3 regions of the Paenibacillus dendritiformis genome follow, and region 2 is predicted to be linked to each of the others. Evidence: riboswitches for the same ligand, from Rfam matches in the RefSeq annotation. Region 2 holds a riboswitch; each other region holds the start of a gene.
What was found. Region 2 has a riboswitch for cyclic di-GMP ahead of L6439_RS15060 (CAP domain-containing protein). Riboswitches for the same ligand answer to the same signal wherever they lie in the genome.
Positions count from the first base shown of each region.

Region 1: it holds a riboswitch for cyclic di-GMP, as region 2 does, so the genes downstream of both, L6439_RS00910 (anti-repressor SinI family protein) here and L6439_RS15060 (CAP domain-containing protein) in region 2, are expected to answer to the same signal.
Region 3: it holds a riboswitch for cyclic di-GMP, as region 2 does, so the genes downstream of both, L6439_RS04760 (4'-phosphopantetheinyl transferase family protein) here and L6439_RS15060 (CAP domain-containing protein) in region 2, are expected to answer to the same signal.

Region 1 is NZ_AP025344.1:193,568-203,956, forward strand. It holds gene L6439_RS00895 (peptidase) at 1-658, shown strand, start outside; gene L6439_RS00900 (lipopolysaccharide biosynthesis protein) at 675-2,237, shown strand; gene galE (UDP-glucose 4-epimerase GalE) at 2,237-3,265, shown strand; cyclic di-GMP riboswitch class II at 3,355-3,437, shown strand; gene L6439_RS00910 (anti-repressor SinI family protein) at 3,455-3,625, shown strand; gene L6439_RS00915 (helix-turn-helix domain-containing protein) at 3,748-4,083, opposite strand; gene L6439_RS00920 (ABC transporter ATP-binding protein) at 4,151-5,974, opposite strand; gene L6439_RS00925 (lasso peptide biosynthesis B2 protein) at 5,971-6,432, opposite strand; gene L6439_RS00930 (lasso peptide biosynthesis PqqD family chaperone) at 6,429-6,728, opposite strand; gene L6439_RS00935 (aldolase) at 6,725-7,666, opposite strand; gene L6439_RS00940 (paeninodin family lasso peptide) at 7,769-7,906, opposite strand; gene L6439_RS00945 (asparagine synthase-related protein) at 7,909-9,858, opposite strand; gene L6439_RS00950 (MraY family glycosyltransferase) at 10,207-10,389, shown strand, end outside.
Region 2 is NZ_AP025344.1:3,423,112-3,433,500, forward strand. It holds gene L6439_RS15040 (Rieske (2Fe-2S) protein) at 1-119, opposite strand, end outside; gene L6439_RS15045 (metallophosphoesterase family protein) at 228-905, opposite strand; gene L6439_RS15050 (aspartyl-phosphate phosphatase Spo0E family protein) at 1,067-1,393, opposite strand; gene L6439_RS15055 (SLC13 family permease) at 1,805-3,676, shown strand; cyclic di-GMP riboswitch class I at 3,796-3,885, shown strand; gene L6439_RS15060 (CAP domain-containing protein) at 4,013-5,092, shown strand; gene L6439_RS15065 (SdrD B-like domain-containing protein) at 5,142-9,368, opposite strand; gene L6439_RS15070 (GGDEF domain-containing protein) at 9,966-10,389, opposite strand, start outside.
Region 3 is NZ_AP025344.1:1,098,138-1,108,526, forward strand. It holds gene L6439_RS04745 (arylsulfatase regulator) at 1-76, opposite strand, end outside; gene L6439_RS04750 (helix-turn-helix domain-containing protein) at 215-580, shown strand; gene L6439_RS04755 (helix-turn-helix domain-containing protein) at 2,156-2,626, opposite strand; cyclic di-GMP riboswitch class I at 2,746-2,835, shown strand; gene L6439_RS04760 (4'-phosphopantetheinyl transferase family protein) at 2,924-3,637, shown strand; gene L6439_RS04765 (non-ribosomal peptide synthetase) at 3,644-10,389, shown strand, end outside.

The DNA.
Region 1 (10,389 bases), 3.2 Mb from region 2:
GGGCGACACCTGGTGGCATGGACTGCATCACGGTCTGGCGATTATATCGGCAGCGGTTCCTGCAGCCTGCTTGTTACAGGTGAAGACGATTTACATTGCGAGCTCGCATACGATCGGCAACACGTATTCATGCGCTTCCGACCCGTCGACGGACAATCTGATTCGTTACGGAACGGGCGATGTGTTCCATGACGGATATGAGCTGTCCCGGCAGGATAAAGTCAAAGTGGTTGTCGATCATTATGCCGCTGCCAATGACAAGACCGCCGTCCGGGTATGCTATCGCAACACAGAAAATTGCTGTCAATGCGAGAAGTGCGTCAGAACGATCATGGGGATTGCGGCAGAGGGCCATGACCCGAATGACTACGGTTTTCCGGTTCCTGATGAGCTCTCCGGTTTTTTGAAGCGGTTTTTGAAGCGGGAGGTCAAGTTTTTCACGAATATCCAAATCGAACGGTTATGGAAGCCGATCCAGGAGCGCATGCGGGAGAATCCTGACAACGTGAAGGATCCGGATCTGCTGTCTTGGTTTCCGGATTACGATTTCGTGGCCCATCGAAGAAAAGAACGGTTCCGCTACCGTGTGACGCAATTTTTCCCGATCATCAGAAGGAAAGTGAGAACGGGTTTGCAGCAAATCCGTGAAACCAGGTAAAAGAGCAGGTACAGGGATGAGAATTCGCAATTCGCTTTATAACATTTTTTTTGGTCTGCTGGGGCAAGCCATTAGCACCATAATGGGTTTTATCGTTAGAACGGTTTTTATATGGACGCTTGGCGTTGAGTATCTGGGAGTGAGCGGCCTGTTCTCCGATGTGCTCATGCTCCTGTCTCTTGCCAATCTCGGTTTTGAGACCGCGATTATTTACAGCTTGTACCAACCTCTTGCCGATCGGGACGAGGCCAGGATAAAAGCTTTTATGCATTTATTTCGAAAAGCCTATCTGTTCATAGGTATGATTGTGCTCTTGCTGGGGCTTTCCCTGATTCCCTTTCTCGATGTTTTCATTCAGGGGGAAACGACGGTTTCTCATCTCGAACTCATCTATGTGTTATTTCTGCTCCATTCCGTGTCCACCTACTTCTTCGCTTATAAACAGGCCATTATTGTGGCCGACCAGCAGCAGCATGTGATATCGCGAATCCATAGTGTGTATGTCATTGCCATGAACACGATCCAAATCATCGTGCTTCTCTGTACGAAAAACTACATTCTATTCCTTGTGATCCAGATTGGAATGAGCGTTCTCAGAAACAAGTATATTTCCCGCGTGGCCGACCGAAAGTACGAATTCCTGAGGGAGCCGCTCAGTACTCCTCTGGACAAAGGAGAGAAGAAGACCTTTTTTCAAAATCTGCGCTCCCTGCTTATGTACAAAGTGAGCGGCGTTGTCATCAATGGGACGGATAATCTGATTATTGCGAACCTGTTTGGCGTCATATGGGTCGGACTGTATTCCAATTATTATTTGATTCTGACAACCTTAACTACGTTTCTCAGCTATTTCTTCTATTCTCTAACGGCCAGCGTAGGGAATTTGAACGCTACGGAGGATAAGGAGAAGAAGTTTTTCTTCTACTGTGTGTTACGCTTGGCCAACTTTTGGGTGTTCGGGCTTTGTGCCGTCTGTTTGTGGAACTTGCTCGATCCCGTGATTATTTTATGGCTCGGAGGTTCTTTTGTCCTCGGCAAGGAGACCTTGCTTGCGATCCTGCTCAATTTTTATACGACGGGGATGCAAAATGCTTCGACCATGTTCCGGGATACGACAGGCATGTTCCGAAGGGGAAGGTACAGCCCGTTGATCGCAGCGGCAATGAACATCGCATTATCGATTACGCTTGCACGCTTCATCGGGATGCCGGGAGTGTTCCTCGGAACGGTCATTAGCCGGTTGCTAACCTATTTTTGGGTTGATCCTTATTTGCTTCATAAGCACGTATTCTTTCAACCGCTGCGCCCTTATTTTACCCGTTACGCACTGCATGCCGCGTTAGTTCTTCTGGCGGCATCCTTCTGCGGCTGGATTGCAGGCTTGTTCACGCTGCCGCTGTTATGGGATATCGCCGTCAGGGTCCTGCTGTGCCTGACCGTAACGAACCTGATCTTCTATGCGTGCTTTCGCAAATCGAGGGAGTTTATCTACTTAACGAACATAGCCAAGGCGAATCTGGGAAAGCTGTCGATCCTTACTAAATTCAATCCGGTCATACGGAGAGAGGAGACAAGGTAATGGCCATTATGATCACGGGTGGCGCCGGTTATATCGGAAGCCATACTTGCGTAGAAATGCTGGAGGCGGGATATGAAATCGTCGTTCTTGACAATTTCTCCAACAGCCATCCGGAAGCGATTCGCCGGATCTCGGATATTACAGGCAAAGGATTTGCTTTTTATGAAGCGGATCTCCTCGACGAGCAACGCTTGAATCGGATATTCGAGGGACATCGCATCGATGCCGTGATCCATTTTGCCGGCCTGAAAGCGGTTGGGGAATCGGTTCAGGTGCCGCTTGATTACTACCATACGAATCTTACCAGCACGCTGGTTCTGTGCAGGGCGATGGCCAGGCATGGCGTGTATAAGCTGGTATTCAGCTCATCCGCCTCGGTATATGGGGCACCGGACTGTGTTCCCATTTCGGAGGAAGCCAGCCTTGGGGCGGTGAGTCCCTATGGAAGAACCAAACAAATGATTGAGCAAGTACTGCAGGATCTGGCTTCTTCTGACCCGAGATGGGGAATTTCCATTCTCAGATATTTCAATCCCGTCGGTGCACATAAAAGCGGAAAGATCGGAGAGAGCCCCAATGGGACGCCTAACAATTTAATGCCGTTTATTACGCAAGTCGCCGTAGGGAGATTGCCGTCGCTCAAAATATACGGCTCCGATTACCCTACAAAAGACGGAACGGGAATCCGAGATTATATTCATGTCGTGGATTTGGCGCAAGGCCATCTGAAAGCATTGGAGCATTTGGATCATACAAATGGGGTCGAATGTTATAACCTGGGTACGGGCCAGGGGGTTACGGTGCTGGAGATGATCCATTCCTTCGAGAAGGTGTCGGGGGTTCAGATTCCCTATGAAATCGTGGGGCGAAGACCGGGGGATGTCGCGATTTGCTATGCCGATCCGACCAAGTACCTATTGAACCTGGGATGGTTCCCGAAATACGGCATCATCGACATGTGTGAGGATAGCTGGAATTGGCAGGTTCATAATCCGCAAGGGTATTGCGAGAGGATCACGGCCGGGTAATCACCGAATTCGACAAAACTAGTGCTCCAGAGACGACATACTATGACACCATGAAACGTCAAATGTCGTGTATAATGCTACTTAATAAGTATATATTAGGAAACGATGAAATGCGCTTTTGTCTGGGCACTTTAGGCGCGTGGAGTTAGTGGTGCAACCGGCCGAGTAAATTCGGGAGGCAATGCAATCATGGTTGAAGCGGTTCCAGGTAACAATGAACAATTGGACAAGGATTGGGTAGCTATTATCTTAACTGCACGACAAATGGGCCTTTCCATTGAGGACATTCGTAAACTTCTTCGCGATTTTCAGGCACAATCTAATCCCGAATGGCCGCTCCATGTCAATTCAGAAGCATAACTCGCGAGCGTTGACATTAGCGAAAAGAAATCTCCTTTGTTGAGGCGTGTTTACAGATAATGCGCGGTGGACTCAACAATCGGAGATTTCTTTATTCCTGGCTGCCTCAACGCTAGTGGGCATCACGACTCTTCGCGTGTTAGCTTCCACTTATTATATTCCAAAAATTCTTTGAATTGCTCTTTGCTTACGCCAGAAGCCATCGCTTCTTTTACAAGATTAGTCCATTCTTCGTCTAACGCCTCAGCTTCATTCGAGGCTTCTTTATCTTGCAGCAGCTCTTCAACCGAGACCCCAAGAATAACGCTAATCTTCTCCAGAAATTGAATGGAAGGATTCTGCTGAATTCCTCTTTCAATTGAGCTTAAATAGGATTTTGCGACACCGGCTCTTTCGGAGAGTTCTGACAGTGAGTAATTTTTCTTCCTTCGAAGGATTTGAATCCGTTCTCCGATCATGATTTAACCTCCGTGTATACATCTGCTTGTCCCTATTATATCCGATTTGTGCCACCTCCGAAAGCGGCTACAACGGATAGACGGAAACAGGATTCACCTCCTGATTTTGTAAGAGATTAACAAATATACTCTTTTTTTCTGAGAATAATGACAAAAAGGTTCCCTGTTCAACCAATTTCCCGTCATGCATAACTAAAATTTGTTCCGCGTTTTGGATGGTGGACAGCCTATGGGCAACCACAATGACCGTAATGCGCTCCTTCAACCGGTGCAAAGCGGTCAGAATCTTTTTTTCATTCTCCGTATCCAGTGCGCTTGTCGCCTCATCCAGGACAAGGATCGAAGGCTGGCGGATGATGGCTCTTGCCAGCACCAGCCGCTGCCGTTCCCCTCCTGACAGACGAATGCCCCGATCTCCAATGAGCGTCTCCAATTGGTGAGGAAGCTTGCGTACAAATTCAGCTGCCGAGGAGAAATCGAGCGCTTCCCACAGATCGTTCTCCGTGGCGCTCGGTTTAACCATCAACAGGTTTTCTCTTATGCTCGCATTATAGAGAAACGGATCCTGCGCCACATACCCGATGGAGCGTCTGTACGCGAGCAGATTTTCATTCGTGATCGCCATGCCATCCACGAGGATTTGACCGGATTCAGGCTGCATCAGGCCCATAAGGAGGTCGATCAACGTGCTCTTGCCGGCCCCTGATTTGCCAACGATAGCGGTCATCCCTTGGGCAGGAATATGAACGCTGATATTTTGCAAAGCATACACAGGCCGCTGCGGCTGATAACGAAACGAAAGATTTCTGACTTCGATTCCTTGCATAACGAACCAAGGGCCAGGTCCCTGAGCGGGCGATTCGGTAAGCGCGATCGCCTGATCTGCGGCCAACTGGCAGTCATGCTGCAATTGCTGAAGAGCCTTGAAGGCGGGGATGGTCGAAGCCAATTGTTCCAGCTTGGACTGGAGGCTGGTAAATCGCGGCCACAACCTGGCAAAGACCAGAATAACGATCAACAAAGACGGTCCCTCAGCCGGAAAAAAGCGAAATGACACAAAGATAAATCCGGCAATAAGCAGTGAGGACGATATTTTATACAACAGCTGGGAATTCAGCCTTAGCCGCACATAATCCAGCTGCTCTTGCATGGTTCCTTCGGTAAGCTGCTGGTGCCACTCCAAGCGGGAGGGTTCCAGGTTGTTGCTCTTTATATCTTTCATTCCCTGAAGCTGGTCAGTGATTCCCGCCAGATAAGCTTGGGCGAGCTTGGACGTATGGCTGCCGAGCTGCTTGGATTTGCGAATAAATCCGCGGGAAAGAAAGGCAAGCATGGCTCCGCAGGCAATCACGAACAGCGTTATCGTCGGTGAGATCCAGAAGGCGAAAATAATCTGAACGAGGGTAAACAAGGCAGATGTAATGAATTGGAGGAGCAGACTGATTCCCCCCAAGACTCTGGCGGTCTCGATCGTAAGGGCATTCACCAGATCGGAAGTTCTGCGGTGTAGGAAAAAAGACCATTGCGCTCTTAGAAGAGCGCTGTAATTCTCGTAACGCAGCTGTCGGCTGAAATGTTGCTCTATCTCGGCATTGCGGATCGTAACGGCCCGATGAATGAGGTTTTGAATGACGACAATCAGCAGGTAGACCGTGAGAATAATGGCTAGGGAAGAAGCCTGCGGCAAGCTGTGCAGGATGTTCAAAAACTGCAGCCTGTTCTCCCAAGCCGGCTCTGACAACAGAACGCCGCCAACCGTAAGCATGGGGATGAGCAGAAGAAATGTCATGCCTTCCAGGAGACTGCTGATCACCATGCCAATAATGTTGATGCTTAATCGTAACCCTGCCGTTTTATGAAGCCGCTTCATGTAAAGCGTAATCGAGTTCATAAGTCTGTCCCTGCGCTTTTCGCGAATTTCTCCACCACGACGAACTGCTTCATCATCTCGGCGCCGGTAATGTATATCGAGCCGCTGCGGAGCCAGGCGTGTGCGATCAGTTCGCCGTTTTTATTTTTCCCGGTCCCCAAATATAAAGTGCTGTTCAGGTTTCTTTTCTCAAGCATTTTCATGCCTGCTATCGCTCTTACCAAGCATTTGCTCTCCCAGAACGTGTGCCGGCTCGCGATATGGATCGCGCTCCGAATATGCTTCATGGTTTTTGTATCCGACGGATCATGGACTTCCGGCGTTTCCATGGATCGTCTCCCCAGCAGCGGCGAGATCTTCGCGAACGGAAAATACAAAAGAATGCGCGCCCACCCCAAATAAAGATAAGCTTCCGCAAATAAAAGGAATGTCTTCCGGTCGAACAAGCATAACCATATCCATCTTCTCAACCGGTTCATAGCCGCTTCACAAGCCTTATCAACCCTTCACGTTCCAAATCCGAGAGGAACAGGAGAATGTCTTCCTCGCATTCCGGCGGCTCTACCTCATAGTCGGATAAAATGGATCGAATAATATGTTCCGCCTTCACGGGCGTGACAAGCATGTCCCAGATCTCGCCGCCAAGCGTACCGAGATTATAGTATTTTCCCTTCTGGACGCTTAACATCACTTTTTCGCCGGCCATATCGCTAACGATATGGCCCTCGCATTGAACAAGCGTATCGACAGGGGCGATCGAATGAAGGTTGCTCATTGGTCATTCTCTCCTTGCCGGGTTATGTTTAAGATGACAGATGTCAGATCAAGCGCGCTGAATCCAACCATGGGGCGGTGCAGACGGTACATCCCGATCTGGTGAACGAAGGATGTCAGGGTCTTGAAGTGCCATTCCATCAATCCCAGCGGCTGCACCAACAAATTACGGTACGTATGGTGGAAGAGGACTCGTAAGCGATCCAACCCCTGGATCGGCGCACTATGAGTCGCTGCATCCCAGGGAACCAACTCAAAGATGCTTGCCAAAGGAAGAGGTTCATCATGAAAGTTGGACCCCGCGGGCACGGCAAATTTCGTATTACGCTCATAAAGCGGGGTGTAACTGGCATTGTCCATTCCCATGTGCTTCAATGTGTCCGCCCATAATTTTTGCTGAGGATAAGATGGAACAACCCAGGGAGAGCCTTGAGTCATCACGACGGGAATAACATCATCGCTAAGCAGCGGATATCCTTCGGACATCAGGTGCAAGGCCAAGGTGGATTTGCCCGCCCCGGAGTCGCCGATAATGGCATAGGCCTTCCCGTCAATAGCCACGGCGCTGCCGTGCAAAGGCATAATTTTGCGCTGCAGCAATAGAATGCCCATGCAAGTCCCCAGAATAAAAAGCCGAACCCAATCCTCTTCCGCCTGATCGAACGGAGAGACCAGAATGGAGGAGCCATCCTGTACCGCATATATAGCTGCCCCAGGTACCCGAAACATAACCGTACGGCCGTGATCCAGAATAGCCAAGTTGCCATAGGAATGAATGGTGCTGTTCCAGAGAGGCTGCAAGTCTGTCCGCCGTACCGTAATGTTGTCCATAGGCTCGCGCTCGCTAGCCTGAGGCAGTTCCGGTAATGCAAAGTCGCTCTCAATACGGAAGCCAAAAGCTTTATAATGGTCAGTCCTTACCGCTGCTCGTTCGGTCATGCTCATCTCTCCAAGGTTTTTTAAATGAGAACAGGGGAACCCTTATACCCGCTGAGAAGTATAAGGGTACCGCATCATAACCGCATTCATTAAGCCTGTTGTCTAGCTATCCATCGGATCGTAATGCACGTCTTCATCCGGGTCCGGCTGGAAAGCATCCGGCGTAGAGGTACCCGGCCCAGCCATGGTCTGATGAACATCCAACACTTCAAGGGACGGCTTGCTGTACGGCTTTTTCATGGTTACACCTCCTTTCCAGAGATTCTTGACAGGAATTTATGGAAGATGAACCCGCGCATCAGCACGCGGAACTTGAGATCGAAGGCAAGCTCCGGCCGCGGATAATCCCGGATATCGTCCAGCAGCTCCTGAAGCAGGGGGGCATTCAGATAATAAGAAGTTCGCGGATCGCCAATCATCTGTTCAAACTCCCGGATCAATCCACTCCACTCGGGCATGAGTCTGAACACGCCGTAAGCGCCCTGCACGCCGCGTCTTTTTCGATTTAATCTCACCTTGTCGGGCAGGTAGCGGGCGGTTGCCCTGCGTATGAGCGAACGGTCGACGCCTTGCTGAACGAACTGTTCATCAGGTACCGACAGACAGAAGCGGACGACCCGCAAATCATTGGTGGGATCCCTGTCCCAGATTTTATGCTTAAGGGAAAGCTTCGTGCCGATCGTTCCGTTAATATTCCAAAAGTACAGTTGATTAAAGTGGTCTTTGCGAATGTCATACGCATTCTGAGTCGATGATCCCCAGACGTCCATGCCGCAGGCCTTCATGCAGTCCGTTACATTGGTTTTGCTGGCGAACTCCGGGTTAATCAAGACCGGCAGCGCAGGGTCGCTTCCCGGAGCAATCAGCGGGGCGAGCCAAGGAAAGCTCTTTTTGCCGACGATTTGAAGCACTTTCCAGGGATTCGCCCCAAGCGATTGGCAATAACGTCTGTACTCCCAGAAGAACGAGACGAGACGTCCTTTCCTTAGCAGACTGGCCTGGTAATCCATGGCGGGCCCCCAGGATATGGTCCAGTTCCCCCTCTGTCCGGTAAGCATAATCCCGATGCCCTGGGCAGAGGCTTGTTCATAGATTCCCTTAAGCCAAAAGGAGTTCTCAAAAAATTTATACGGCATCTCCAGCGTATCAAGCCATTCGTCAATGACGGAGTAAGGGTTGCTTGCCGGATAACTGGATACATTCATCTCGATATTGCCTGCATGCTCCGCCGTGGACCGTATGTATTCTCTTTCATCCGCAAAACGGCTGCCTGAAGTGAAATCGGAAAAGCCCTCGACCGGATAATAGCTGAAGGTATAGAGAGGCTTGTTGATGGCTCTCAACATCGGAGCGGCAAAGCTAACCACCGAACCGGAATCAAGTCCGCCGCTTAGGTGTGCTCCGACATGGCGGCATGTTCTTAGACGGGCATGAACGGCAGTCTGAAAAACATCCCGGAACGCTTCCTCATATTCCTCGTTGCTTGCAAGCACAAGCTTGTCACTATGCCGCAGCCGGCAGTATTGTTGAAAGATTACTTTCCCGTTGGCAACGAAAATGGAATGGGAAGGGGGAACCTGCTTAATGGATTGATACACGGTAGAAAATGAATCTACGGCGTCTGTCGTGATCGGGATAGCAAGGAATTGGGAAATCCAGCGTTCGTTCAAGTCTCTTTTCACGTGCGGGAGCTTTAGAAGCGGTTCCATGACTGTGCAGAATGAGAGCAGTTCCGGGGATTGATGAAAGTAAAGGGTCCGTGTTCCGGAAAAATCCCTTGCGCCAAACATCGTGCGATCCCTGCCATCCCAAATGATGAAAGCGAAATCCCCTACGAGATGTTTGGGCATATCATGGCCCCATTTCATATATGCTTGGAGAATAAGCTGGCTGTCCGTTATGGTCTGAAGAGCCTGCTTGGATAGCTGAAGCTGGTCTGCTAATTCGTCCCGATTATCAATCATCGCATCCGAAGTAATGGCGAGCGATGTAACCGGATCATAGCAGGGCAGGACCTCGTTGATGGATTGGGGCGTAATGCACTGCTGGAGGCATCCCAGAAAGAGGGAACCGTTACTCCAACTGCTTATGTAATCAGCGGGAAAGCGCCGCAAGGCATCGATCATTTCTCTCCCAAGTCCGGGTTCCAACTTATCGTGTTGAAGGTGATAAAGGCCTGCTATTGCACCCATCGTCGTTCTCCTCCGGATACACATCCTCGTTCTTGCCGAAGAACAATGAAACTAAAATCGTTCTTAATAAAGAACTCGAATAAAGAGTAACATCCCTCTTTAAGGATTGTCAACCCTGGGTCAAAGAAAGGGCGGGACTGCAAAAATAGAACTGGATGGGAACGTGGACATTCTGACAACGAGACTCCGCACCAAATGCTGAGAGAGCCGGCCGGAATTTGCCGGTTATGCCTTGACGGTCCGTATAATTCAACTCATCTGGCGTGCCAAAATCTGTCGCCTTGTGGTTGATCATGTTCATATATGCTTTATAATGAACCTAAACAGTTATGCAGCGGAGGTAATGATATGTTTTCTTACGTTTTCGCCTTCCTTCTTTCTGCTTGTATCGTCCTTTTTCTGATTCCTCCCTTCAAGAAATTGGCCTTTCGCATCGGCTTCGTCGATCAGCCGCAGGCGGATAATGAACGGAAAATACATAGGCAGCCCATTCCCTTGTTGGCAGGGGCTGCGATTTTTATCGGCTTTTGC
Region 2 (10,389 bases):
CGGTTGTCCACGGCATACACTTCATCGGCATGCACGAACACCGCAATGCCGCCCTTAATGACTTTGGCTCCCTGTTCCTGAAGCTCTTCCCATGTTCCCGCATGTATCCAGTCCGTCATCAATCATCCCTCCTCTGTTCAGTCTACTCTCTCAGCGTTAAGAAATTGCCCTTGATTTGCGGCAGCTTGCCGCGATGAACGCGCTCGCTGCCTTATCTCCTCCTTTCCTTACTCGACATAATAAATATGCCGGGATGGCAGCTCCAGGCAGTTGAGCCGACCTCCGTATACGCAGCCGCCGTCAATGCCGATAATCGAATTGGCTCCAAAATAAACCTCGTCCGAACCATGCAGCAGCTTCGCGGGGGAATGACCGAATATGACCGTCTTCGGGCCGCTGTAGCCCTTATGAAATTCCCCGCGTATCCAGAGCAGCTTATGCGGATCGCAAGCCGCCAACGGCATCCCCGGCTCCACTCCGGCATGGACGAATATATACTCATCCGTCTCATAATAGTAGGGCAGCTTGTCCACGAATGAGATGACATCCAGCAATTCACCGGTCCAGCGAATGGCCGCCGGCCGCCCTGTTGCTTCATCCTCCGCATAGCCGTAGCTCAGCAGCGTCTGCTTTGCCCCGTTGCGGAACCAGCGCTCGACCGCCTTTTCCTTATTGCGGTACGCGTCAAGCATCATTTTCTCATGATTGCCCATCAAGACGATGGCCCCCACTTGCTGCAGTTCCCGCACCTTGGCGATCACTTCTCTTGAATGCGGGCCACGATCAATATAATCGCCCAGCAGCAAAAGCTGATCGCGATTCGCGTCATAACAGGCCATCTCCAGCAGCCGCTCGAACTTCACCAGTTCTCCATGAATATCGCTAATGACAAGCATTCGCTCCATCGTATCGATCCCTTCTTTCTCTTCCCATCGTACCATGAGCGAATATTTCGTATCCAGCCCCTGATCCAGCCTTGCCTGCATCCTAAATCTCCGTTCTTATTCATTGGCTTGTCCCGGATTACGGCTCGGCTCTTCTAAGGAGAACTCTGTCTTCGACCTGCTTACTGGTGAAGCAGCGCGCCGACCTGCGGCTGCATGCTGCCGTGCCGGTATCTCGCCTTCTGGACGAGCACAATGTATTTGTCAAGCCGCTGGCTTTCCCGGATTGTTCTTTCATTCAGCAGATCATTATTTTCCATCGCCAGACGGACCATTCGCGTTCGGATCTGTTCGATTTTGCACATCAGATCTTGTAAATCCGTCTCTTCCGCTTCCGGCTCCAGCCTGCTCACCATCCATTCTCCACCAGGAGCCGACAGCTCATTTCGATGAAGGATCGCTTCCCGTCCCGCCATTCTGCAGGAACCGCCCTTATTCACGTCTTCCATCGCCTACTATTGCCCTCCCTCAAGCAACATGACTTGACAATTCCAATTATAGTTAAAAAAAGTAAAAATGCCGTCGAATCATCACTTTTCATATGAGCCATAAAAAGACACTTCCCAGCAGGGAAGTGCCCAGCCATCCTTTTCAAGCTTGCTTGCCTTGAAAACGTCGTAACTTGCGATCTGCCTCCTGACAATCGAGTGAATGATTCGGCATTTTGCGACATTATTTGTTCAATTTTATACATTTTTCCTTTTTATACTTTATAGTATCATTATTTCATTCCGCTGTAAATGACATTTTTCCATAAAATTCATTCCTTATGCTGAGATTTGAAAGTATTATAGAGTATGTCAATTACAAGATTTCCTTGCTACCATCGATTTGACAGAAAGGGGTTATATTCCGTACCCATGAATTCAGACATCATCATCACGCTTATCATCTTGGCCATGGCCGCAATTCTCTTCATGACGGGAAAGATCCGATCGGATCTGGTCGCCATCTGCTCCTTGATCCTGCTTGTCCTGCTTGGAATATTGACGCCGAACGAAGCGTTGTCCGGCTTTTCCAATTCCGTCGTCATCATGATGATCGGCTTGTTCATCGTCGGAGGCGGGATATTCCAGACGGGGCTCGCCAAAGTGGCCAGCGGCAAGATGCTTCAACTCGCAGGCCACAGCGAGACGCGCCTGTTGATGACCGTTATCCTGGCGACCTCGCTGATCGGCGCCTTCGTCAGCAATACCGGCACCGTCGCCGTCATGCTGCCCATCGTCGTCAGTCTGGCTGCCAGCGCCAACATCAGCCCGGGACGCCTGTTGATGCCGATTGCGTTCGCGAGCAGCATGGGCGGCATGCTGACCTTAATCGGGACGCCGCCCAACCTGGTCATCAGCGAGACGCTCGCCCAAGCGGGATTCGATGAACTGTCCTTCTTCTCCTTCACGCCAATCGGAATCGTATGCCTCCTCCTTGGCACCGGTTTTTTGCTCCTTCTGAGCAGGTTGCTTCCGAAGGGAGAAGGCGAAGGCCGCGGCCGGCGGAACGGGCGATCGCTGCATGAGCTTGCCCGCCAGTATCAGCTGTCTCAGAATCTGTACCGCGTGCAAGCCGGGGAGGAAGCGACGATTGTGTCCCGTTCCCTCCAGGAGCTCGATATTCCGAACCGTTATCAGGTTCATATTATCGAGATTCGCCGCCGGACATCGAACAAGAACCCGTTCTTCAAGACGATCAATCAAGAGATAGCCGGCCCGGCGACCGTCATTCAGGACCGAGATATTTTGTATGTATACGGTCCATTCGAGCGCGTGCAAGACTTCGCCGAAGCATGCGGGCTTCAACTGCTTGACCGTCAGACCGCCGAGATCGATCAAGCCGCCGAGCCGAATACCGAGCGGTACGCTTCAGATCAGATCGGCATCGCCGAGGTGCTGCTGCCGCCGAATTCCCCGCTGCTCAATCAGCAGGTGAAGCAGTTGGGGTTCCGCGAGAAATATCAGCTCAATATATTGGCGATTCAGCGCAAAGGAGAGTACTTGCTGAATCAGCTCAAAGACGAGAAAATCCGATTCGGGGACGCCCTGCTCGTTCAAGGGACGTGGAAGAGCATCGCCCGGCTCTCAAAGGAAGAGTCGGAAGTCGTCGTCGTCGGCCAGCCGCTGGAGACGGCTGCCGAGATGCCGATGAACCATAAAGCGCCGCTCGCGGCCGGCATCATGCTGTTCATGATCGCGCTGCTCATCCTGGAGATATTTCCGGCCGTCATCTCCGTCATGATCGCGGCCGTCCTTATGGTTGCCACGGGGTGTCTTCGCGGTATGGAGTCCGCCTACAAGACGATTAATTGGGAGAGCATCGTCCTCATTGGCGGCATGATTCCGATGTCGATCGCGATCGAGAAGACAGGCGCGGCTGCCTTGCTGTCGCAGAAGCTCGTGCTGACCCTCGGGAGTATCGGACCGTTCGCCTTGCTCGCAGGCATCTATTTTACGACGTCGCTTCTCACGCTGTTCATCAGCAATACCGCCTGCGCTGTCCTGGTCGCTCCGATCGCGATGACGGCCGCGATGCAGTTGGGCGTCAACCCGCATCCGTATCTGTTCGCCGTCGCGATTGCGGCCAGCATGTGCTTCGCCGTCCCGTTCTCGACCCCGCCCAACGCGTTGGTCATGTCGGCCGGCAAATATTCTTTCATGGACTATATCCGGGTCGGATTGCCGCTTCAGCTGCTGCTTGGCATTGCCATGGTGGCGCTGCTGCCGCTCTTTTTTCCGTTTTAAAATCTAGCAAACGGTCTTTCATTTCGACAATCTTCTATTTTCAGCAGCAAAAAAGGATAAATTGTATGTACGTTCCATCTAAAAGATGATAGAATAAAAATAGAATAGATACGCTAAAAATGGATAAATGGCAAACCCTAGCGAAAGCAGGGGACGCAAAGCCACGGGTCTAAGGCATGCACGCATGCGATGATAGCCGGGTTGCCCTAATTGCGACAGCTGTTGCGTCTTTTTGGCGCCGCCTTTAGGGTGGCGCTTTTTTGATTTCCATGAGCGCCCCCGTCTATCATCTCATTCTAGCGTAGATCCAATTCGATATAGAATGGGGAGATAGCTATGGGTACACATCGATATACGACCGAACACAACCCTGACTCAGCCATAATCAGACAACATACACGAACAGCGAGACGGCATGTATCCGCACTCTTCTGCGCTGTAATGGCTATCGGACTCTTCCTGACCCTTTCACTCGCCACTGCGGAAGCGGACAGCATTCCGGCAGCGGACGGGGCGCTGCGCACCGCTCCAGTAGCCGCCGGAGCCAGCGCGATGAGCGGCACGGAATTCAAGCTTCAAGGCATCTCAATCGGGATGAATGAATCGGAGTTGCTCGGTATTCTCGGAGAACCCGCGCGCAAAGATCTTAGCGAATACAATTTCGAATGGTACATATACAATCAGAATTACCAACGTTATATCCAGGTCGGCGTGCAGCAGGGCAAAGTGGTTGCCCTGTATACGAACGCCCAGGACTGGACGTCCGCGAGCGGAATCGGCTTCGGATCGACGAGGCAAGAAGCAGAAGCCGCTTACGGCTCCCCGCTTGCGAGTGTCAAGAAAGGAAATACGATTTATAAGTTCAAGGACAACGGCGGAGAATACACCATGCATCAGGTCGGCGGTGCGTATGCCACACTGTTTTACGATCTGAGCCGAAAAAATACGGTTACCTCGATCCAGGTTATCGATCAGAACGTCGAGTTGTCGCTCAAAGGCTTTTACGGCAAGCCAAGCGAACGATTGCGGGAAAGCTTTGAGCGCGAAGTGCTGGATTTGACCAATGCCGTCCGGGTTCGCGAAGGTAAAAAACCGCTTGAGTGGAACGACAAGATTGCGGTAACGGCGCGAAAGCATAGCGCAGACATGATGAAGCGCAGCTTCTTCTCGCACGACAATCCCGCTGGCCAGTCTCCATTCGATCGGATGAAGCAAGACGGCATCACTTACAAGGCGGCTGGAGAAAATATTGCCGCCGGACAAACAAGCGCCATCTTCGCCCACGAGAACTGGATGAATTCAAGCGGGCACCGCAAAAACATTTTAGGCGATTTCGAGCGCCTTGGCGTCGGAGTCTCCTTCGGCGGTCCGTATCAAGCTTACTATACACAAAACTTCTTCACGCCGAGCCGCTAGGATTACAAGAAAACCGCCGCCTCTTGCACAGGCGGCGGCTAGCATAGCTCTACTCGTTATGTTTCATTCTTTTGCGCGACAGCCACATGACCAATGCGGCAGCGCAGAACAACAGGCCAATCCAAGAAGCCAGCGGCGATTTCTCGCCCGTTGCCGGCAGCATCGGTCCAGCCGAATGATCAGGCTTCTTGCGATCTGCCGGCCGGTTCGCAGGAAGTTCCTTCGAGCCTGGTTGCTCTTCCGTTCCCGGCTCCTCTTCCGTGCCCGGTGTGCCTGGAACGGTTTCTCCCGGTTCGCTTTCACCCGGATCGGTCTCACCGCCGACTACCGTGTCCGGTCCTTCCACGATTGTGCCAGGGACCGTCTCTCTGTTGTCAGGCGGATTCGTGCCCGGAGTGGTACCGCCGGAACCCGGATCTGTCGTTCCGCCACCGTCTGAACCCGGACTTTCCGGATCAGGGCGTTCCGGCTCCGGCTTGCCGCCGGACTTGACCAGACCCGCGTCAATGGTCAGATTCCGCTCCCCGTGACCGAGCATAATAACATCCGTCCAGCCGTCGGCATTGGCTTTGGAATTGCGCGCCGGGTCGTTTCCGGCTCCCTTGATCGTGAACTTGTAACCATCCGGCAGTTCAAAATGAACGATGTAGGTTCCGGCGGACAAGTTGTCGAATAAATAGTAGCCATCATACACGGCCTCGGTTACGGATGGCCCGTATACATCCCCTGTTACCGTGCCCCCGTATGTGGTATCCGTTACCGTCTTGTATACGGATTGGGTCACGGTCGTCGCCAACAGTTCACGGTTGCTGTTGTACAGTTTGACCGTCACGCCGTTCAAGCCAACCTCGTCTTCATCCTGAATGCCGTTGCCATTCTTGTCAATCCAGACATAATCGCCAAGCGCACCCGTTCCTGGCGCTTCCGGCAGCGGGATAAGCCCGGCATCGATATTCTGGTTCTTCTCGCCGTGCGCAAGCTCAATCACATCGGTGCGGCCATCGTCGCGGGTGACGTCGGAATCTTTGCCGCGATCGTCGCCCTGGTGCGGTATCGTCCATTTATGGCCGTTCGGCAGGATGAACTTCACGACATATTTCCCGGCCGGCAGCTCCGTGAACAGATAATATCCTGGCTTGCCGTTTTTGTTGTCCGTCGTGGTGCGTTTTAGCAAGCTGCCGTTGTCATCGTACAGCTCCACCTTCACGCCATTCAGGCCAATCTCGTCTTCATCCTGGATGCCGTTGCCGTTCTTGTCAATCCAGACATAATCCCCGATTTCCCCCGTCTCCGGCATGACCGGCAGCGGGACGAGCCCGGCATCGATGTTGTGATTCTTCTCGCCGTCGCCCAGCACGATTTCATCCGTGTAGCCATCCTCGTTGATCACGTCGGAATCTTTGGCCGGATCATTGCCTTGATGCGGCTTCGTCCAGCTATATCCGTCCGGCAGAATAAACTTCACGACGTATTTGCCGGCAGGCAGATTCGTAAACAGATAGTACCCTGGCTTGCCGTCGAAATTGTCATTCGTGATCGTCTTGTTAAGCAGCTTGCCGTTGCTGTCGTACAGCTCAACCGTTACCCCGTTCTTTCCTTCTTCATCATCATCCTGAATGCCATTGCCGTTTTTGTCGATCCAGACGTAATCGCCGATTTCGCCTTTACGGCTATCTTTAATTTTTACGCCGACTTTTTTCGGCTCCGCCGGCAGCAGCGGACTTCCGTTATCTGCCCGCTTCGCCGTAAAGCCGAACGAGTTCCAGGCAATCTCGTTATCGCCGCTTGGAGCGCCGACCGGCGCGCTCATTTCCCATACGACTTCCTTGCTCTCCCCTGGCATCAGCACCAAGTCGTTATCGAGCACGAATTTGAGCGCCCGGACTGTCGTCAGATCCTCTGGCGGTTCAGCGGACCAGCTTCCGCCTTCCAGCGAGACGGATTCATCCGTGCTGTAATACACCGTCACCGCTTTCGGCGCGGTTACTTTTTCCGTCAAGACCGGACTCCATTTGCTTTCGCGCGGCGTCTTGTCAATGACTCCGGTATCGCCGATTCGAGGAAGGGCGTCCACAATCGTGACGTCTTTGACCCCAACGGTGCCTTTGTTCGTCACGACGACCTTATACTTGATTTTTCCGCCCGGCGTAACGGTTCCGGTATCCGGATATTTCGTCCAATTGTCTTCGTCCAAATCTCCCTGCACATATTTGACGGATTCGAGATTCGTCGCGGAGTTGACATGGATGTCTGCCCCGTCATATACATACCATTTGCCGTCTTTATAACGCTGCTGGACAAAATTATAGTAATTGTTCAAGTAATCATGTTCATCGGACGTGACTTCCACTTCATTATGAATCGTCCCCGTCGTTACCCCTGCGCTTACTTTCGCCTGGAAAGTCAGCTCGATCCACTGTCCCTTCTTCAGCGTCAGCGGACCATTGTCATCCCAATACCATGTGAGCGAAGTCGTTCCCTCCGGGCCTTGAGAATCCGACTTGAAGCGGGGTGGCGGCGGATTCACTCCTTCGCTGCCCGTTACTTGCACCGAATCGTCCACATACGCAAGCTCTTTCGGCAGCAAGTCGGTCACGATTGGATTGCGAAAATCCACATCGATCAAGTTCGGGTTGGTTACCCGAATCTTATAGGTGGCTGTCTCGCCCGGTTTCAATGCAGTGCTGGACGCCACTTGCTTATCCACCATAATCAGCGGGCGATCCTCAACGGCAAGCACCTTCACTCTGGCGGCGTTTTCCTGCGGCTTGCCATTGAATAGATAGGTCATCACCGCATAGTTGACAATCTGCTTCCGGTCTTTAGGGCTTTTTTCGTTCTCGGGAAGACCATTTAATCTATCAATTTCAGGGAAGTTTCCTTCATACTCCTTGTACGGTATATCGGAAAATTTCCCAAAAACGTAGTCCTCAAGCTGACGATATTCCCCTGTCTTCTTGTACTGGACTTCCAGCTCGCTTTTTTGCTGGAAATCAATCGGAACATCGCCGAACACGAGGCGGATCCCTCTCACATTCTTGCCGTCGGCCTTCAATACTCGCGGCTCGGCATTCGCGGGGATCGTCTCCCACTGCTCCCAATCGCCTTCCGCCGGCTTTTCCTTGGCGGTGTACTGAATAACATACTCATCAATTCCCGCAAATCTCGCTGTTTGAACCTGAACAAATTCGAGGCCCTGCGGCGTCAAATCCTCCAGCTTGGCATTCTCCAGCCTCATATTCGTCTGGTTGGCGATATCTCCGATTCGATAGGAAATGGTTTGCCCCGTGATCAATTCCTTGGCGGAGCCTTCGTTGACGGATTTATAGATCCACAGATTGCCTGTCTGCGGCACATCGACAAACCCGTGCTTCGCTTCCGCCTCATCCGTGACAGGCTCGTTCTCTCCCACTGGCTTGAACGAGACTGCCGCCTGATTCACGACTTCTTTATCAGGCTTATCCTTCAAAATATCCTCGGGATACTTCACTTTCACGAAGATTTCTTTGTAGGACCCGTCTTGGCCCAGCTTGCCGATGTTCCAGGTAAGCTTCCCATTGTCATGAGCCGTATACTCGGGGCGCGTCGACAAGAGCTCGGCTTCCGCCGGCAGCATATCGGTGATCACGACGTCATCCAGATTCAGATTGCCATAGCCGTCCTTTTTCGTATCGGAGAACAGGATCCGGTATTCCACGGTGCCTCCGGGCTGCGGCTTCACATGAGCCACGGGTCGGTACTGTTCCTTTTTCAGCTCCCATGCGGCCGATGCTTCCGCTTTGACAGTCACTTCGTTCGACGGCTTGCCGTCCGGCGTCTGTTCGCTATGGAAGAGCGCCTGCGTCGTTGCCTCCGTCCCGTTCGGCGTCACATAATTCGGGAAGCGGACATTGACCTGCAGCGTTCCCGTCGATCCCGGCTCCAGCGCCTCCGCAAACGTAAACGTAACCGTCCCCGCAGCGGGATCATGCACCGCGGTTGCTCCGCCGCTGTTCACGACACCGGCATATTCGACTTCCTCCGGTATCGGGAGAACAATCTGCGCCCCGTCATACTGTTCCGTCGTGCTTGACACGCTGTATTCAATATCATAAGTAAATAATTGCCCCGATAGCACGGACGGCACGGAACTCTTCAGCACGATCTGGATCGTGTCTCCGCCATTTTCCTCGCCGCCGGGAACGTCATCCGCGAGCGCGGTCATGGGCATCAGCAGGATGTTGCACAACAGCAGGAAAGCCCACACCATGGCTTGAAATCGTATTGACCTTCTCATTTTTCCAGACTCTTCCTTCCCTTGAAATCAATCATTCTTCTTTCCCTTGCGCCTTGATGGAGAAAAACATCCTGTTACTTCTCCAGCTTCATTACATCGCCGGTCTCACGCACAACATCAAGCCGATTGAAGCGGCGTCCGAATGTTCGGCTGCGGTGTCTCGCCACAAAAGAGCGTCTGTCCAGCCAGCCAACCTCTTCGGGTTAACCGCTCCTTGCCGATCTTCAACGAAGATTCCGTGGCTCCCCCCGGAACAGGCTCCCGCATCGGTTGTGCCGACGGCAACCGTGCCGCCTTCCGGGATCCCTTCCGTAGAAAGGTCCGCTTCATCTTATTCTGCTGCAATGGAGATAGGAAAATAGTTGTGGGGGGGAGATGTTCTGGAACCATGATCAAGATCAACCTGACGAGCAATATTAGAAGAGCGGCCGGATTCCAGAGCTTTACGTCGACGCGATTCTGCATTGGATCATTCGTTCACCTCCTCTTGCGCACGGTTCATGCCAGCCATGAGTGCCCTATGTAATAGGCATAAGTATCATATCAAACCTAACTACACCATTTCTCAACAAAAATGGAAGCGTTGTCCGGAGCGATTTATTTCGCCGCCGGAATTTTATTGTTTTTATGGCGGTACATTTTCCGATCAGCGGCATCCAGAATGTCGGTGAGGTTGCGATTTTTATCCGAGTAAACCTCGAATCCGACCGAGAAGGTTACGTTAATGTTCAGTTCTTTGGAGAGAGTTGCCAATTTGTCGGCGAAATAACGCTGCATAATTTTCATGCCGGAGGAACCGTCGCTGAGCATAATCACAATAAACTCATCACCGCCCCATCTCGCTATGTAATGTTTTTTCTCGAAGCCTTTTCTTAAGATTTCGGCCGTTTTTTTCAGGATGAGATCGCCGGTGCCGTGACCATAATGATCATTGATGTATTTGAATTTGTCGATGTCGATAAAAAAGATGGTTATCGTTTGCGATTTGCGTTTCGCTTTCGCTTTTATTTTCGCGAAATTT
Region 3 (10,389 bases), 2.3 Mb from region 2:
TATACTGATACCAGAGATGCTCGTTCCATTCGTTGCATAGTACGACGTCTTGAACGTTGTGGATTTTGACATTCACATCATCACCTCGCAAAAAACATAAATAACTTCATATAGAACATAATAACATTTATAAGTTTTAAAAACAATAAAAGCATGTATATGGGTATTTTGCTTCCCGGAAGTTTTTTATAAGCTTAACTGTGAGGTGACGGGCATGTCGGACTTGAAAATATTTTTAGGCGCACGGATTCGCGAGCTTCGCAAACAGAGGGGCTATACTCAAGCAGAGCTGGGAGAGCAATGCGGAATGAAGGCTTCGTATATCGGCGGCGCTGAACGCGGCAGCTTAAATATTTCGCTGGATTCACTGGAACGAATCATTCGTGCTCTGGATGTCAGCATCGAACAGTTTTTCTCGTTCGACATGGCAAGCGTAGATGCGGAGCGTCTGGGCATCGCCGGCACTCTTGAACTGCACGTCAAGCTGTTGAAGGGCCGGGAAGCCGAAGATGTGAAGCTGGTACACCGGATTGCGAAGGACATGCTGGAGACGTTCGATCGGAGAATGAACAATAACTAGTGCAGCGATGAGTATTGAGAGCGGGGAAGCGCGCCATTGGCGATGCTTTCCTTTTTCTTTGTGAAAGTAAATACGCACGCTTGATTGAATCTGTCTTTGAAAAGTTGCAGATTTTATGAAGAATGACATAGGATGCCCGGCCCGCTTGATAAAAGGGGATATGTTAAAAGAGCTTATTGAGAAGTGGAGAAAATTTCTATAGGCTTCTCAACGGCCTGATTTTACGGGATCCAAGATACCGCGTCGAATCCTGGAGGCATCGTTGCCTCCTAGGGCTTGAACGTGTGGAGGGAATTGCTGCAATCTACATCATTTTAGGCCCTTTTCCTTCAAGTCGAAGCGATACGGGTGAAATTCCTGCCGTGTTGCAGGATTCCCTTTTTGGTAAAGTCGCCCCTATCGAATTGCTGTATTTTCGCAGGATTTCGCTTAGAGGCGTGTCTGGAGAAATCGTACAGTTTTGCAGATTTCGCTTACCGAATAGGCGTGTCTAGGGAAATGGTGCAGTGTTCAGGCCGTTGGAAAACCCCTGATTTTCACGAAGGGGTGGAGATTGTCCATTTCCCTATTCAAAACTTGGCACCCATAGCGTATTAAACCGATTTTTTTCTACTGAGAGACGAGATCCACCACACAAAAAATAAAGTGCCACAAAATCCCTCGGACTTTCTCAACAACTTGAAATCTATGCAGCCTTATTACTAACTTGCAGCCAGCAGAGTTAGTATGTAAAATATATCCAGATATGGTTTCTGGCCATAAGCCAATATTTGATAAGGAGGAAAAATATGATCGTTGAGGTACGTTTCGGAAGTGAGCGAACCCCGGGGACACTATATTTGGATTGCAGAGATGACGTTGCTCTTCAGATCAAAAAATTACAGAATGAGTTCGACAGATGGTGCATGAATGTAGTGAGGATCACCCTATAAAAGAGTATCGCGAAGAAATAGTAGATGGCAAAGTAATCAATACTTATTACGTAATTTGTATCGGAAATAAGGATTTCCCAAACTGGATTAATGAGAAATATGGAGAACAGGTAGCAACGAGAGTCAAGCAGCCGGAAGAGGATCCATCGATCATTCTGTATTTTTAAATCAAGCGCCTTAATATCTTCAGCTTACAAAGGCCCGGCTGTTGGGTTTCCCCCCCACACATAGACAGCAAAGAAAGAATTCATTCCTTGGGTTATTACAACGAAAGTCAGGGGGAACATTCATAAAAATTTTAATTACATATGTTTACATACAGAAGCCCCTTAACCCCACTGTTATGCAATCCCCCAGAACGATACCGTAAGGCCAGAACGTAACCCTAAAACACCCCGCAGCCACGCGGTCTCCGCAGAATGATTTCTCTCTCTTATCTCTGCTTTTTCTTTCGAATGAGACTTATTTATCATGATCCTCAACAGGTATATAATTCTATTTACCTATTACGTTTTATTCTCTTTTTCATCAAAAAGTGACATATACTGAGTTGCAATGTCGAATTTTGCTCCGTATTATTAAGGGGTGGCGTTAATCAATCGACATATATTTGCCGATATTCTGAATAGAGCCTGAGAAGGAGCTATTCGGTACGATGGAGCACATAACCGCGAGAGGTGTACTTAAGACCTAATCTGCGAAGCATATCCCGAACGCCCGTCCGCGTCATTTGCACCTGGAAATGCTTCTCGAGCAGATCCTGGATATCGCGCATCGACCAGCCTGTCGATGAGCCGGGAGAAGGCATGCGGCTGCTGATGATGCCGATCAGTTCTTCTTCCTGCTGAGGGGTGAGTATTCTTGGCTTCCCGGGAGATGCAACATTGGATAGCAGTTGTTCGATGCCGCCGTCGTTGAAAATTTTTACATAGTTCGATACCGTCTGGCGGTGAATGCCCAACTGCTTCGCGACATCCTTGGCAGTGTGTCCGGACATGACAAGACGGACGGCCTCCACCTTGCTCCGCTGCTTCGGATCTTGGATGGTGGACGTCAAGCGGTTCAAGGAATAAATATTCCATCCATGACGGTTCGTAATCAACAGTTTTCGCATTATCGGCTCACGCTCGTATCTATATTTTTATTCGTAGTATGGGTATTGAAGCATGACGCTATACAGAGAGAGCTACTGCCGCGGAGAGAGAAGCAACCGTACCGTTTACATACAACAAAACTTGATAAAGGCAAACTTGTCGAAAGGCAAGGACGCAAAGCCTCGGGCCTAACTCTCCTTCATGGAGCTATGGCGGCCGGGTTGCCATGTTGAATAGGGGACCATTCACGTTCTTTATGGTGATGAGGCTATTGCTGGAAGTAGCCTTTTTTCTTTCTATAGAGGATGTTGAAGCCTATGAAGATTGCTGCTCTCCGCTGGGACCACCATACCGACGATCGCCTGGTTCAACGTCTTGTTCCCTTCCTGTCTGCCGAACGGCAGGAGCGTTACGCGAGACTGAGCCGGCGTGCGGATCGTCATCTCATGGTTATCGCCGAAGTTCTCGCCCGCTGTCAGATTTGCCGTCTGACCGGGAGGAGGAATGACGAGATCGCATTCATCCGGAACCGGTTCGGCAAGCCGTATATGGCCCCAGGCAGTTCCCTATTTTTCAATATATCGCGTTCGGGTTGCTGGATCGTGACGGCGATCGATCGCTGCGAGGTCGGCATCGATATCGAGCGGATCAGGCCTATGAAGCCAGAGGAGGCGCGTTTGTTATGCACGTCCCGGGAATACCGGATCGCTTCCGGCCTGGACGCGGATGCGCGCGCCCGCTTTCTCCATTGGCTGTGGACGGCCAAGCAGAGCTATCTCAAAGCCCGCGGAACCGGACGATACGGTCCGCTGGATGAACTGGAGATCCTGCCGGACGGAGTTCACCCGTGGCGGCTTCCGTCCGTCTGGCATGCGCGGGGATATGTCTTTACCCGAATGGAGGGTCTGGATGCCGGGTATTGTGTGACGGCATGCGGTGTCGATTCCAAGATTGCGCCCATAGAGCATTGGACATTGGAACAATTATTGGATAGGTTCCAACCCTATTGTTCGTCAATGAGAAGGAGCTGAATCAATTTGTCTGCCATTCCATTTACAACCGAACAGCTTACGGGCTATGACGCCCATACATTCGAGATTCCTTCCGCCATCGTGGATGGTCTGGAACAGCTGACACGCACCCGTTCGGTCACATTGGAGGCTGCAGTGGGCGTGGCATGGAGCGGTCTGGTTGCGCGGTACCATAACGCAGAGGAAGTCGTTCTTCTTGCGATGGCCAGCCGGAGCCGGGACGGCGTGCTGGTGGCGGTTCGTCCGGAGGAGACGCTGTGGAGCGCGGCGGAGGCGCTGTGCGGCCAACTGCAGACCGGCGGGGAGGATTCGGGCGCAAGCGGCGACATTACCACATGCTGCTGGTGCCAGGATGCCGAGGTGCCGGGCAAGACGAGAGCCGAGATTTCGGACGGGGACCTGCATGCCCGGATTTTGGGGCGGGAAGCGGCATTTCTTGGCCCGTTTTTATTTACGATTTATTATCGGCCGGAGCGCTTCAGCCTGGATGCCGCCACACGGATGGGCCAACAGTTGAACCAGATGCTGAGGGAGGCGGCGCAAGCCCCGGACAAGCCGATCGGAGAGTGGGATCTTCTGACGAAGGAGGAAATCCGGCGCTACATCGAGAGGCATAACCGGACACAGTATCCTTATCCGAAGGACCGGACGGTGCCGTCCCTGTTCGAGGAGCAGGCGGCCCGCACTCCTGACGAACCGGCCATCATCGAAGAAGGCCGCCAATTTACATACAAGGAATTGAACGAAACGGCGAACCGGCTTGCTCATTATTTGCGTGCGCAAGGGGTCGCGCGCGAGCAAGCCGTCGGCATACTCGCCGAGCGGACGGCGGAGATGGTCATCGGAATTCTCGCGATCATTAAGGCCGGGGGCGCGTACGTCCCTATCGATCCGGATCATCCGCAGGATCGGATTCAATATTTGCTGGAAGACAGCGGGGCCCGGCTCGTGCTGACGAGCGCCGGACTGTCCGGACGCTTGCCGGCGGATGCGGTGCAGGTGCCGTTGGAGGCGACGGCTTGGGCCGATCAGCCGGGCCATAACCCGGAGCCGGCCGGGAGCGCGGAGGACCTGATTTACATTATCTACACGTCGGGATCGACCGGCAGACCGAAGGGGGTCATGGTGACTCATCGCAACGTGGTCCGTCTCGTCAAAAACACGAATTACGTGAGCTTCCAGCCCGGAGATCGGATGTTGCAGACCGGGTCGCTCGTCTTTGATGCGTCCACTTTTGAAATCTGGGGCTCCCTCTTGAATGGCATCGGCCTCGTGCTGGTCGATAAGACGACGATATTGGACAGCCGTCAATTGGATGAAGCGCTGCGCCGCTTCGGCGTCACGACGATGTTCCTGACGACGGCGTTGTTCCTCCAGCTCGTTGACCGCAATCCGGCCATCTTCAAGCCGGTGCGCCAGTTGTTCGTCGGCGGCGAGCTGATGTCCCCGAAGCATTTCTACCGGGCTGCGCAGGAGTGCGCGCCGATTCGGCTGTCGAACATCTACGGTCCGACGGAAAATACGACCTTCTCGACTTGCTATGAGCTGAAGGAAGAGCGGGAGGGCCCGATTCCGATCGGCACGCCGATCGGGAACTCGACGATATATGTCGTCAATGCGCATGGCAAGCTGCAGCCGCCCGGGGCGACCGGGGAGCTGTGGGTCGGCGGAGACGGCGTGGCCCGCGGTTATTTGAACCGTGACGATCTGACGGAAAAAATGTTCATCGACAGTCCGTTCGTGCCGGGGGAACGAATCTACAAGACCGGGGATCTGGTCCGCTTATGCGAAGACGGCCAGTTGGAGTTCGTCGGCCGCAAGGACCATCAGGTCAAAATTCGCGGCTACCGGATGGAGCTCGGCGAGATTGAAGCCCGCATTCACAGCCATAGCCAGGTGAAAGAGACGCTCGTCGCCGACTTCGAGGAAGCCCCGGGCCAGAAGGCGTTATGCGCCTACGTCGTCGCGGAAGGCGGGCTGGACGCGGCCGGGCTGAGAGCGTATCTGGCGCAGCAGCTGCCGGAATATATGGTTCCCGGCTATTTCATGTTCCTGGAGCGGATGCCGCTCACGATCAACGGCAAAATCGACCGGGCCAAGCTGCCGCGGCCTGAGCGGCAAGAGCGGGCGGCGATCCATTACGCGGCCCCGACGAACGGGACGGAGCGCAAGCTGGCGGCTATCTGGGAGGAACTGCTTGGCATCGAGCCGATCGGCATCGACGATCATTTCTTCGAGCTGGGCGGACACTCGCTCAAGGTCGCTCAATTGCAGGCGCGAATCTATGAGACGTTCCAGGTGAACATCTCCTTCAAGCTGCTGTTCGAGATGCCGTATATCCGCTCGCTCGCCTCGCTAATCGCCCAGCTGGAGCAGGGCGGCTTCGAAGCGATCGAGTCTGCGCCGGACAAGCCGCATTACCGGCTCGCCCCGGCTCAGCAGCGGATGTACGCCTTGCAGCAGCGGGCAGATATCGGCATGGCGTACCATGTGCCGCTCCTCTATCGCCTGCCGGGAGATTGCGAACCAGAGCGGCTGGAGCGGGCCCTCCGGAAGCTGGTGGAGCGCCATGAGGCGCTGCGGACATCCTTCCATTGGGAGGACGGCGAAGTCGTGCAGCGGGTGCATCCGGCCGTCGACTTCGCTATGCAGCGGCTGGAGGCCGATGGCCGCACGGCACAGGAGGCGGCCGCCTCGTTCCTGCGGCCGTTCCGAATGGAGGAGGCGCCGCTGCTGCGGGCGGCCTGGATCCGGTTCGCGGAAGGCGAGGCGGCGCTGCTGCTTGACGTTCATCATATCGTCTTCGATGGCACCTCGCTGAGCCTCCTGACCGAGGAATTGGCCGCTCTGTATGCGGGCCGGGAGCTTCCGGCGCAGACGCTGCATTACAAAGACTACGCCGAATGGCAGGCGGAGCGGGAACTTCGGGAGCAGGAAGCGGGAGAGGCGTATTGGCTGCGGATGCTGGAAGGCGAGCTGCCGGTGCTGGAGCTTCCGACCGACTTCCCGCGGCCGCCGATGCAGACCTTCGCGGGAGATATCGTCCGGGCGGCGCTGCCGGCCGCCGATGCCGCCGCGCTGAAGAAGCTGGCTTCGGAACGGGGGACGACGCTCTACATGGCGCTGCTCGCCGTGTACAATCTGCTGCTGGCCGCTTATGCGGACAAGGAGGATATTATCGTCGGCTGCGCCGTCGCGGCCCGGACGCATCCCGATCTGGAGCGGATGATGGGCATGTTCGTCAACACGCTGCCGATTCGCAGCTATCCGGAAGGGGGCAAATCCTTCGCGGACTATCTGGCCGAGCTGAAGGAGAGCTTGCTGGCGGCGTATGAATACCAGACCTATCCGCTGGACAAACTGGTCGACCGGCTGTCCTACCCGCGGGATATGAGCCGCAACCCGCTATTCGACACGGTCTTCGTCATGCAGAACATGGGCAATACGACGCTTGAGCTCGGCGGCGCGGCCTGCGAGGCCATTCCTTATCATAACGGCACCTCGAAGTTCGACGTGACGCTGGAGGCCGTGGAGCGGGAAGATGCCGTCTTGCTGAACTTCGAGTACAATACGGCTCTCTTCCGCCGGGATACCATCGAGCGGCTGGCGGGGCACTTCCTGCAGCTCGTGCAGGAGGCGGTGCGGAAGCCGGAGGCCCTCATCGGCGAACTGGACATGATTACGGCGAGGGAACGGGAGCGGATCGTCGCCGAGTTCAACCGGACGCAAGCCGACTATCCGCGCGAGGCGACGATTCACGGCCTGTTCGAGGAGCAGGCGCGGCGCACGCCGGATTGCACGGCGGTCACCGATCCGCAGCGCTCGCTTACCTATGCCGAGCTGAATGCGGAGGCGAACCGGCTGGCTCATGAGCTGCGGCGCCGCGGCGTCCGCCGGGAGCAGGCGGTCGGCGTCTTGACCGAGCGGACGGCGGAAATGATCGTCGGCGTTCTGGCCATTATGAAGGCGGGCGGCGCGTATGTCCCGATCGATCCGGATTATCCGGCGGATCGCGTCGATTACTTGCTGGAGGACAGCGGCGCGAAGCTCGTGCTTGCGAGCGGGTCGCTGGCAGGGCAGCTCCCGCCGCATATCGCCCGTGTCGGGTTCGAAGCGGCCGCGCACGGCCCAAGCGATGAAGAAGGGGCGGCGATCGATCCGGACAGCGTGAATGAGGCGGAGGATCTCGCCTATCTGATGTACACGTCGGGATCGACAGGCAAGCCGAAGGGGGTCATGGTGACCCACCGCAACGTCATCCGGCTCGTGCAGAATACGAATTTCGTCTCCTTCCGGGAGGACGACTGCATTCTTCAGACGGGCTCGCTGGTGTTCGACGCTTCGACGTTCGAGATCTGGGGAGCGCTGCTGAACGGACTGCGCCTGGTGCTCGTCGACAAAATGACGATTCTGGATGAGACCGCCCTGGCCGAAGCGATTCAACGCCACGGGGTCACGATGATGTGGCTGACCTCGCCGCTGTTCACCCAGCTGGCGGAGAAGAATCCGGAGCTGTTCCGTCCGGTGCGCACGCTGCTCGTCGGCGGCGACGTGCTCTCGCCGAAGCATATTTACCGGGTGCGCGAAGCGAGCGCGCCGATCACGATCATCAACGGGTACGGGCCGACAGAGAACACGACGTTCACGGCCTGCTACGAGATTGCCGGCGAGCGCCCTGGCTCGATCCCGATCGGCAAGCCGATTGCCAATTCGACGGCTTATGTCGTCAATGCGTTCGGCAAGCTGCAGCCGATCGGCGTCCCGGGCGAGCTGTGGGCCGGCGGCGACGGCGTCGCTCGCGGCTACTTGAACCGGAGCGGCTTGACCGCCGAGAAGTTCATCGACAGCCCGTTCCGGCCAGGGGAACGAATCTACAAGACCGGCGATCTGGTGCGCTGGCTGCCGGATGGCAATATTGAATTCCTCGGGCGCAAGGATCATCAAGTCAAAATTCGCGGCTTCCGCATGGAGCTGGGCGAGATCGAGGCGCAGATCCGCACTCATCCGCAGGTGAAGGACGTGCTCGTGTCCGTGCGCGAGGAAGCGCCGGGGCAGAAGGCGCTCTGCGCCCATATCGTGGCGGAAGGCGCGCTGACGGCGGCCGATGTCCGCGCCTATGTGCTGACCGGGCTGCCGGATTATATGGCGCCGTCTTATTACGCCTTCCTGGAGCGGATGCCGCTGACGACGAACGGCAAGATCGACCGCTCGAAGCTTCCGGAGCCGGAGAAGCTCGAAGGCGCGTCCGGGAGCATGGTTGCGCCGGAGAACGAGATCGAGCAGAAGCTGGCCGACGCGTGGCAGGAGGTGCTTGGGCTGGCGCAGGTCGGCGTCGAAGATAACTTCTTCGATATCGGCGGCCATTCCTTGAAGGCAATCACGCTGGTTGCCCGGCTGAAGCAGGAATTCATCGTCGATGTCGCCGATATCTTCGCGTATCCGACGGTTCGGCAGCTCGCCTGCCGCATTGAATACCGGCCGAACCATCTGCAGGAGAAGCTGGCGCGGATACGCGAACGGTACGCCGCGGCCCCGAACGGGGAAGCGCCGGCCGTGGCGGAAGCGCGCCGCCGTTACCGCAGCGGGATCGAAGGCCGGATTCCTTCGGAGGCGGAGCGCCGGACCGAGTACCGCCACGTGCTGCTGACGGGAGCGACCGGCTATCTGGGCGCTTATCTGCTGCATGAGATCATCTCGCGCACGGGCAGCGAAATCAGCGTCATTGTAAGGGGACGGACGCCGGACGAGGCGCGCGGGCGCTTGGCCGACAAGCTGGCTTACTATTTTGGCCCGGATTGGTTCCCGGCGCATGCCGCGCGGATCCATCCCGTGAACGGCGAACTGTCGGCGGAACGGTTCGGCCTCGAGACCGGGGACTACGAGCGGCTCGCCAGCGAAGTGGACTGCATTGTTCATGCGGCCGCGAACGTGAAGCATTACGGCCATTATGACGACTTCGTGCGGAGCAATGTGACGGCAACGGAGCGGCTGATTGATCTGGCGCTCGAACGGACGCCGAAGGCGTTCCACCATGTATCGACGATGTCGGTCGGCATGGGCACCATCGATGGCCGAGCCGAGGCGCTGTTCACGGAAGATGACGGGGATCTCGGCCAGCAGCATCATAACGTCTATGTGAAGACGAAGTTCGAAGCAGAGCTCCGCATTCAGGAAGCCCGCGCCCGCGGTCTGCAGGCGAGCATTTATCGGGTCGGCAATATCGTCTGCCATTCGGACACGGGCCATTTCCAGGAAAATATTGCGGACAACGCTTTTTACAATACTCTGAAATCTTATCTTGGCCTGGGGGCGGTGCTGGCGTCGGAGCCGGATACCGATTTGTCCTTCGTCAATCAGGTGAGCGCGGCCATCGTGACGCTGTTCGACAAGCCGGCGCTGTACAACGGCACGTATCACGTGTACAACCCGCATCTGATCAGCTTGGCCGACCTGCTGGCCGCTCATCCTGGCACCACGGTGAAGCCGCTGGCTGCCGGTCCGTTCTTCGAGGAACTGTACGCCCGCTTCGAGCGGGAAGAGAACCGGGAGGCGGTCGAGAGCGTGCTGCTGCACAACGGCTGGATGGATGAAGCATCGAACGGGACCATATTCGTGCATACGGCGGAACGGACGGCAGCGCTGCTCGCTCGCCTGGGCTTCGCATGGACGAAGCCGGCCGCGGCGGAATTCCGGCGGCTGCTTGCGCATGCCGAGGCGGTAGGCTTCCTGCCGCAAGCATCAAGCCGGAAATA